One region of the Saccharopolyspora hattusasensis genome, then DNA from elsewhere that is predicted to be linked to it. Evidence: riboswitches for the same ligand, from Rfam matches in the RefSeq annotation. Region 1 holds a riboswitch; the other holds the start of a gene.
The links. A riboswitch is a leader RNA that binds a small molecule or an ion and turns the genes downstream of it on or off. The one in region 1 is predicted to bind thiamine pyrophosphate.
Positions count from the first base shown of each region.

Region 2: another riboswitch for thiamine pyrophosphate. It lies ahead of thiO (glycine oxidase ThiO); the one in region 1 lies ahead of ACRXBZ_RS04375 (purine-cytosine permease family protein).

Region 1 is NZ_JBPCDC010000001.1:928,624-933,143, forward strand. It holds gene ACRXBZ_RS04365 (family 2 encapsulin nanocompartment cargo protein polyprenyl transferase) at 1-446, shown strand, start outside; gene ispH (4-hydroxy-3-methylbut-2-enyl diphosphate reductase) at 545-1,471, shown strand; gene ACRXBZ_RS04375 (purine-cytosine permease family protein) at 1,594-2,922, opposite strand; TPP riboswitch at 2,913-3,026, opposite strand; gene ACRXBZ_RS04380 (helicase HerA-like domain-containing protein) at 3,037-3,336, opposite strand; gene ACRXBZ_RS04385 (VOC family protein) at 3,316-3,708, shown strand; gene ACRXBZ_RS04390 (transposase) at 3,726-4,154, opposite strand; gene ACRXBZ_RS04395 (winged helix-turn-helix domain-containing protein) at 4,410-4,520, opposite strand, start outside.
Region 2 is NZ_JBPCDC010000001.1:4,714,332-4,718,851, reverse strand. It holds gene ACRXBZ_RS22355 (thiazole synthase) at 1-704, opposite strand, end outside; gene thiS (sulfur carrier protein ThiS) at 855-1,055, opposite strand; gene thiO (glycine oxidase ThiO) at 1,043-2,170, opposite strand; TPP riboswitch at 2,161-2,266, opposite strand; gene thiE (thiamine phosphate synthase) at 2,390-3,061, shown strand; gene ACRXBZ_RS22335 (S1 family peptidase) at 3,158-4,300, opposite strand; gene ACRXBZ_RS22330 (hypothetical protein) at 4,462-4,520, opposite strand, start outside.

The sequences.
Region 1 (4,520 bases):
CCTGCGCTCTCGGCGCGATGTTCGGCGGCGGCAAGCCCGACCAGATAGCCCGGCTCCGCAGCTTCGGCGAGCGGCTGGGGCTGGCTTTCCAGCACGTCGACGACCTGCTCGGGATCTGGGGCGATCCGGCGGTCACCGGTAAACCGGTGTTCTCCGACCTGCGCACCCGCAAGAAGACCCTGCCGGTGGTTTCCGCGCTGACCTCCGGCACGCCGGCCGGTCGGCGGCTGGCCGCCCTCTACCTCCGCGACCAGCCGCTGTCCGGCAGCGACCTGGCCCAAGCCGCCGATCTGATCGCGCTGGCCGGCGGGCGCGCCTGGAGCCAGAACCAAGCGGACGACCTGCTCGCATCCGCGCTGAGCGACCTGCACCGCTGCGACCCGGCCCCGCGCGCGGCCGAGGAGCTCAGCGCCCTCGCCCACCTGGTGACCCGCCGCGACCACTGACGCCGACCGCCGATCACGGCCGCCACCCGCATCTGGGAACACCGCCTCCGGGCAGCGGCCGGTGTTCGGCAACAGCCGACCGATTTTGGAGTGCAGTCATGCCGAGTCAACAGCGCACGGTGCTGCTCGCCGCACCGCGCTCGTTCTGCGCCGGGGTCGACCGCGCCATCGAGATCGTGGAGCAGGCGCTCGCGCTCCGCGGCGGCCCGATCTACGTGCGCAAGCAGATCGTGCACAACACGCACGTGGTGGCCGATCTGGAGAGCCGGGGCGCGGTGTTCGTCGATGAGCTCGACGCGGTGCCCGACGGCGCCACCGTGGTCTTCTCGGCGCACGGGGTTTCCCCTGCCGTACGGGAGGAAGCGCAGCGGCGGGGCCTAGCGGTCATCGACGCGACCTGCCCGCTGGTGGCGAAGGTGCACGCCGAGGTGCGGCGGTTCGCAGGGCGCGGCGACACCCTGGTGCTCATCGGCCACAGTGGACACGAGGAGGTGGAGGGCACGCTCGGCGAGGCGCCCGACCAGACGGTGCTGGTGGAATCCGTCGAGGACGTCGGCGAGATCGAGGTGCCGGACCCGAGGCGGGTGTCCTACCTGACGCAAACCACCCTCGCCGTAGACGAGACGGCGGACATCGTCGCCGCGCTGCGGCGCCGCTTCCCGGCCGTCCGCGGGCCATCCTCGAAGGACATCTGCTACGCCAGCACCAATCGGCAGGACGCGCTGTCGGCGATCGCCGGGGAGTGCGACCTGGTGCTGGTGATCGGCTCGGCGAACTCGTCGAACTCGAAGCGCCTGGTGGAGCTGGCCCGCCGCCAGGGCACCGCCGCCCACCTGATCGACGACGTCACCGACATCCAGCCCGCATGGCTCGCCGGCGCCGAGACGATAGGCCTCACCGCGGGAGCATCGGCTCCGCCGGGCCTGGTCGAGGACGTCATCGACCACCTCGAACCGGCCACGGTCATCGAGCACGAGACGACCCGCGAAGAGATCCGCTTCGGCCTGCCAGCCACACTCCGCTGAACGGGTTGCCAGGGCGATGGACCGGAACCCAGGGCGTGGGTCCACGTGCAGATGGGTGTTGATCAGCGGACTAGCAGTTGGTTGAGGGGCACCCACGACCTTCGCCACGGTTGCCCCTGAACTCAGCTTTCCTCGGTGCGGCGGCGGAAGGCTCCGATGATCGCAGCCGCGAGGGCCGCCACGAGGAATGAGGTGAGGGCAGCGCTCATCCACGTCGGTACTGTGAAGCCGAGCGCGTCCCGCACACCCGTCCACAGCCGGCTCCACCAGCCGAGCTCACCCGGGTTGATCAGCTGGAACGCCGAGAAGCCGAGCAGCCAGGCCAGCAGCATGCCCCAGCGGGACGGGGCCTGCGCGGACAGGTCCCAGTCGCGGCGGCGGGCGTGCCCGAAGTAGTCCACCGCAAGCACGCCGAACATCGGCACGAACACCGAGCCGATCAGCAGCAGGAAGTTCGAGAACTGGGCGATGTCCAGGGTCAGCGCGAGCAGCGTGATCACCGCGCCGATGACCAGGCACAGCACCCGGCGGTCCGCGCTGGGCCGCAGGTTCTGGATGGAGACCGCGGTCGAGTAGGTGTTGGCGAAGGACTGGTCGACCTCGCGCAGCACCAGGATCCCGAAGAAGATCACCCCGAGCGGCACCGCCAGCAGCGGGTCGAACGCCTTGTCGGCATCGCCGGCGACCAGCGCCAACCCGAGTAGCCCCAGCAGGTAGCAGGCGATCTGGGTGACTGAGTAGCCCACCGTCGCGGCGGTGAACGCGCCGGTCGCCGACTTCGAGTGCCGCGAGTAGTCCGAGGCGACCGGGATCCAGGACACCGCGACCGCCAGCGCGGCGTCCGCACCCGGCCAGAACCCCTGCCAGGAACCGGTGTTCATGTCCGGCAGCGGGTGGCTAACCAGCAGTTGGACGAAGAAGTACACCATCGCGATCGCCACCGCGATGCTGACGTAGCGCCGCAGCAGGCGCAGCGCGCCGAGCGGGCGCAGCGCGAGCGCGGTGGTCAGCGCCCCGGCCAGCACCACGTACAACCACCGCGGGCCGCCACCGAACAGCGCCTCCGCGCCCTGCGCGATCACCAGCAGCTCGAAGGTGCCCCAGCCGACCAACTGCAGGGCGTTCAGCACGGTCGGCAGGTACGACAGCTTGGTGCCGAAAAGGCCGCGCAGCAACATCATCGCGGGCGCCCCGGTGCGCGCCCCGGGGATCGCCGAAATGCCGACCATGATGCTGCCGATCACGGTGCCCACCACGCACGCGGTGACGGCGGCCGTGAAGGACAGCTGCGGCACTCCGCTCGGCGCGAGCACGGCCAGCGCCCCGCTGAACCCGAGCAGGCTCACCCCGAGATTTCCCCAGAAAGCGCCCTGGTCGAGCACGCCCAGCGTCTTGGGCGCCGGTTCGTCCAGGGTGTGCGGAACTTCGGCACGATCGACGTCAAGCGCCATCAACAGCTCCCTACGCCGGCATTATCCGGACAGGTTCTGCGGTCGGTGGCGCGTGCGGTGCCACCCTCTCAGCCCGGTACGCCCGAGCTCCCGCGTGGATAAGTCGGAGGCACCTTACCCCGACGAGGTGACTGATGTCAGGTGGGCCCGATCACCTGCGGAGGTTGCTTCGGGCAGCTCCGGCGCGGCGACCTTCTTCGCCAGCAGTTCGTAGGCGGATTCCCGATCGACGGCCTGCTCGTACTTTCCGCGAAAATCGGACGACGCCGCGGCGGCCCGCACCCGGACGAGCGATGCCTGAACCGGTCCGGCTGCGGGTCCCATTGACCTCGACCTTGGTCTAACTCCTAGCCTCGGGAGTAGCGCAGCACGACGAGGAAAGCGAGCAAACCCATGGCCGTCCAACTCAACCACACGATCGTCGCCACTTCCGACAAGATCGCCAACGCGCGGTTCGTCGCCGACCTGCTGGGGCTACCCCAACCGGAACCCTTCGGGCCGTTCATGTGCGTCCAGACCAGCAACGACGTCACGTTGGACTACCTGGAGACCGGCGAGGAGATCAACCCGCAGCACTACGCGTTCCTGGTCACCGAAGGCGAGTTCGACGAGATCTTCGCGCGGATCCAGGCTCAGGACCTGCCGTACTGGGCGGACCCGGGGCACCACGAGGCGGGGCGGATCAACACCCGGGACGGTGGGCGCGGCGTCTACTTCGACGACCCCGACGGCCACGTCCTGGAGATCCTAACCCGCCCCTACGGCAGCGGCGACCAATCCAGCTGACCCACCACCTGGCCATGTCAGGACCCGCGAGCGTATTGGCCTCTGCTGAGGCGTTTTTTTGATTCGTAGGGCAAATGTGTGGTCTCAGGCGGCGTAGCGGACTTCGGGTTTGCCCGGTGGAGGAAGGAGCGGGCCGCTTGTTTCAACTCGTCGCGGGTTTTCGATGCTGTGCCGGTGGTCATGGTCCTTTTGAGGTCGGCACCCTGGATCTCGTCGGGGTTGAGCTCGGGGCTGTATCCGGGCAGGAAGTGCATCCCGATCGCCGCAGCGTGATCGTCCACCCACTTGCGGACGGTCTTACGGCGGTGGACAGGACGACCGTCGACGATCACCTGGACCGTACGGTCCAGGTGACGGGTCAGACTGTCCAGGTGACGGGTCAGACTGTCCAGAAACGGCACGAACACGCCGGCGTTGAACGACCCGGTGTAGACGGTGAAGTACAGCTCGCCCCTTGTTACCGATCGCGCACATGGCGTTCACGCTGAACCGTTTCCCCGGTCTTGCCCACCACCGGTGTCCGGCCGGCCGGTGCCCAGGTTCGGCAGGTTCGGCCCACTGCGGCATCAGAGCGGATCCCGGTCTGGTCCAGCCACACGATCACCGCACCTCGCGGCAAGCGCGAGCAACGATGGCCGGATAGTCCTCCCCCCATCGGCGCACGGCCTCGGGGTCCCGCTCGTAGGCCTGCGGATCGGTCTCTACGGCGACACACCCCAACAGCGCAGATAGTCGCCGACGGTGCGCAAACTCAACACGACGCCGTGGCGCACCCGGATCAACTCGGCCACCGCCTTGCGGGTCCACACCAC
Region 2 (4,520 bases), 3.8 Mb from region 1:
GCCAGGGACGCCAGGCGGCCGCCCTCGACCGCCGCTCGCATCGCCGCCGCCATGCGCTCCGGGTCCTGGGCGCGGGTCACCGCCGTGGCCAGGAGGACCGCGGAGCAGCCGAGCTCCATCGCCAGCGCCGCGTCCGAGGCCGTGCCGATGCCCGCGTCCAGCACGATCGGCACCGACGCACGGGAGACGATCATCTCGATGTTGTGCGGGTTCCGGATGCCAAGGCCGGTGCCGATCGGCGAACCGAGCGGCATAACCGCCGCGCAGCCGGCCTCCTCCAGCTTCAGCGCCAGCACCGGGTCGTCGTTGGTGTAGGCGAGCACCACGAAGCCCTGGTCGACCAGCTGTTCCGCGGCGTCAAGCAGCTCCACCGGGTCGGGCAGCAGGGTGTCCTCGTCGGCGACGACCTCCAGCTTGACCCAGTTCGTCTCCAGCGCCTCCCGCGCCAGCTGCGCGGTCAGCACGGCCTCAGCCGCCGTCCGGCAGCCCGCCGTGTTCGGCAATGCTTCGATGCCGAGCTTGCGCAGCAGGTCGAGCACCCCGGTGCCGCCGCCGGCGTCGGCGCGGCGCATCGCCACGGTCGTCAGCTCGGTTCCGGACGCGATCAGCGCGCGCTCCAGGACCGCGAGGTTCGTCGCCCCTCCGGTCCCGGTGATCAGCCGCGAACCGAACTCGCGGCCGGCGATCACCAACGGGTCGTCCATGACTCTCCTAACGACGGGTTCGGGTGGCGCGGGAACCGATGCCCGGTTCGATGCGCTTCTTCTGCTTCGCAAGGGGTCGGTTCGGGTTGGACCGCAACCTTTCCGGCTTTTCCGGTTGGACGCCCCTCCTCCGGGTGGGGCGGAGCCACGTCACCCTCCTTGCACTGCGGTGAGGACCTCGATGGTGGCATCGGGGCTCAGCGTGGTGTCCGGCCACACGGCACGCGGCACCACCGAACCGTCCAGCGCCACGGCCACGCCCCGGTTGGGCACACCGAATTCCTGCAGCACCGCCGCGAGCGTTGCGTCGGCGGCTACCTGCCGGGTCTCACCATTGATCACGACGTGCACTGCTGTCCTCCCCATCGGCTCGGATCGGCGGCCTTGATCTCGGTGGCGGGCTCCTCGCCGTGCAGCAGCGCGAGCACCGCCTCGACGGTGACCGGGGCGAGCAGGAAGCCGCCGCGGTGATGCCCGGTGGCCGCCAGCACACCGGGTTCCAGCCAGCCGAGCACCGGCAGGTTGTCGTCGGTGCTCGGGCGCAGCCCGGCCGCGGCCTCGACGAGCTGGTACTCGGCGATGCCCGGCATCAGCCGCTCGGCGTCGGCGATCAGGTCTCGCACCCCGCCCATGGTGACCTCGGTGTCGAACCCGACCTCGTACTGGGTGGCGCCGAGCACCAGCCCGCCGTCGTCGCGCGGCACCAGGTAGGTCTGCCGGCCGCGCACCGGGCCGCGGATCGTGCGGCTGGGCGGCGGCAGCGCCGTGGTCCGCGCGCGCAGGCGGAGGATTTCACCCTTCACCGGCCGGATCCGGTCCTTCAGCGCGGGGTGCAGCGCGCCCGAGTGGACGCCCGCCGCGATCACCACGGCATCGCAGTCCACAGTGGAATCTTCGAGCTCCACCGCGCCGGGCTGGACCCGCTTCGCGTTCGCCGCGACGAAATCGACGCCCGCCGCAGCGGCGGCCGCGCGCAGCGCAGCCAGCGCGAGGCGGTTGTCGACCGCGAGGTCGCCCGGCACCTCAAGCCCACCGCGCACCGCCGGTCCCAGGGACGGCTCCAGGCGTCGCACCTCCCGGCTGGTCAGGCGGGTGACGGTGCGGCCGAGCCGGGCGAGGTAGTCGACGAGGCTGTCCAGCTCGGCCCGGTCGGCGCTGTCCACGCCGACGACCAGGGTTCCCTCGCGGCGCAATCCGGAAGGCAGGCCGGAGGCTTGACCGAGTTCGCCGGCGAACGCCGGCCACAGCCGCAGCGACGCCTCGCCCAGTTCCAGCAGTTCCTCTTCGCCGGGCCACGCCTCGGCGATCGGCGCCAGCATCCCGCCGGCCACGTTGGACGCCCCGGACGCCGGTTCGGCGTCGACGAGCTGCACCCGGTGTCCCGCGGCGGCTGCGCGCCAGGCCACGGACATGCCGATCACGCCGCCTCCTACGACGACGACGTGCTTCTTCCGTTTTTCAAACACTCCACGCTCCCTGCGCCGGCATGACCCGGATCAGGTTCGACGGTCGGGGCCAACGCCCCCTCTCAGCCCGGTACCCGGACTCCCGTGCTCACCGAGGACCACCGTACCGGGCGAGGATTGCGACGTCAGGAGCGAGGTCGAGCAATTTTCACGATGCCCGGGGCGTGAGCGCCGAAAGCGCGTCCGGCGACCGCGCCGCAGGGGGCTACCCTGTGGAACATGCCTGGATTGGACGGCTTCGGCATCCGCGCCCGCCTCGACGAGTCGCGGCTGTACCTGTGCACCGACGCGCGCACCGAGCGCGGTGATCTCGCGGAGTTCGCGGACGCGGCCTTGGCCGGCGGGGTCGACATCATCCAGCTGCGGGACAAGCAACCGAACGGCGCTCCGCTGGAGGCCCGCCACGAGCTGGCGGCGCTGGAGGTGCTGGCCGAGGCCTGCGTGCGGCACGGCGCGCTGCTCGCGGTGAACGACCGCGCGGACGTGGCGATGGCCGCCGAGGCCGACATCCTGCACCTCGGGCAGGACGACCTGCCGGTGGAGATCGCCCGGCGCATCGTCGGCGAGCACGTCGCGATCGGCCGGTCCACGCACGACGTGGTGCAGGCCGATGCCGCGGCCACCGAACCCGGCGTGGACTACTTCTGCACCGGTCCGGTGTGGACGACCCCGACCAAGCCGGGGCGCCAGGCGGCCGGGCTCGGCCTGGTGGAGCACGCCGCGGAGCACCGCGGGCACGGTCGGCCGTGGTTCGCGATCGGCGGCATCGGCCCGGACAACCTCGACGAGGCCCTCAAGGCCGGGGCGGAGCGGATCGTCGTGGTCCGCGCGATCACCCGAGCCGAGGACCCAAGGGCGGCGGCCCGCGAACTCCGCGACCGCCTGGGCTGAGACCCGCCGATCACGCAGTCCGCACCGGACGTCTACCTGGGAGTACCCCGGACATGACGCGGCCCCCGGCCGATCGCCGGGGGCCGGTCGGGCGAGTTACTGGGTGAGCAAGCTCAGGCCGTAGGCCTGGAGGATCTCGTTCACCGGCTGGAAGTAGGTCGTGCCGCCGGAGCTGCAGTTGCCCGAACCGCCGGAGGTCACGCCCTGGGCCTGGTTGCCGGACTGCCACGAACCACCGGAGTCACCTGGCTCGGCGCAGACGTCGGTGCGAGTCAGGCCGGTCACGGTGCCCTGCGGGTACTGCACGGTCTGGTTCTTGGCCTGCACCGAACCGCAGTGCCAGCCCGTGGTGGAACCGGAGCGGCAGATGGACGCGCCCACGGCGGACTCGGTGGAGCCGGCCACGCTGACGTTGCTGCCGTTGTACTGGTTCACCAGCGGCCGCGGGGTCTCGCCGGATCCGACCCGGACCCAGCCGTAGTCGTTGTCCGGGAACGACGAGCCCTCGAACTTGCCGGTGGGCTGCGACGTGGTGTCGCCCTTGTTGCCGCAGTGCCCGGCGGTCACGAAGCCGCCCTGCACCGAGAACCCGACCGAACAGCGGGCGCTGCCGATGTAGTAGGCGTTGCCACCGATGACGTCGGCCAGGGTGCGCGGGTTCTCCGTCGACTCCACGACCCGCACCGCGTCAACGAGAACGCCGGTGGACTGCACGAACTGCGCGGCCTGGACGGCGCTGCCCGGCCTGGTGGTGACGACGACGGAGTTCGCGCGGCTGTCGGCGTACCAGCCGGAAACCGGCTTGGGGGCTGCGGTACTGCGGAGGTTGAGGCCCTCGATGACCCCGTTGAGCTCCTCGATGGAGTAGTCGACCAGCGTGGGCTCGGCACCGGCGGCCCGCACCGCGTCGAAGGCGGCCGAGTCGGTGACGCCGACGACGAGCTTGCCGCTCGCCGGGTCGAAGTAGGCCCCGCCGAAGGTGCCGCCCAGCGAGCCGCGGAGCTGCTGCTCCGCGCGGTTGGCGGCGGCTTCCTGGTCGAGCCGCTGGCGTGCCTCGTCCCGGTTGAGGCCCAGGTCGCGCTGCATCGCGTCGAGCAGGGTCGCCGCTTCGCTCGCGGGCGGCGCGGTTTCGGTGGTGGTGGCGGTGGCGGTGGCGGTGGCCGGCATGGTCAGCGCGGCCACCGTCCCCGCCGCCAACATCACGGTCCCGGCCACCCGGGCCGCGAGTCTGCGCTTCATCTGATGTCTCCCTCTTCGTGAGCTGGATCTCAGAACCCCCGCCGCCGATCCAGTATCAGAGGAGCTCACCAGTCCCACATTTTCCCTTTCGCCCCATCTCACCCAAAACGCCCCCTGTGCAACTCGATCGAGTTGCACAGGGGGCGCCTGAACTGGGGTTTTTAACGCCCAGAAGTGGACTGCTGCAGCTCCCCTGTCCTAGCGGCGGGGTCGCGCAGGT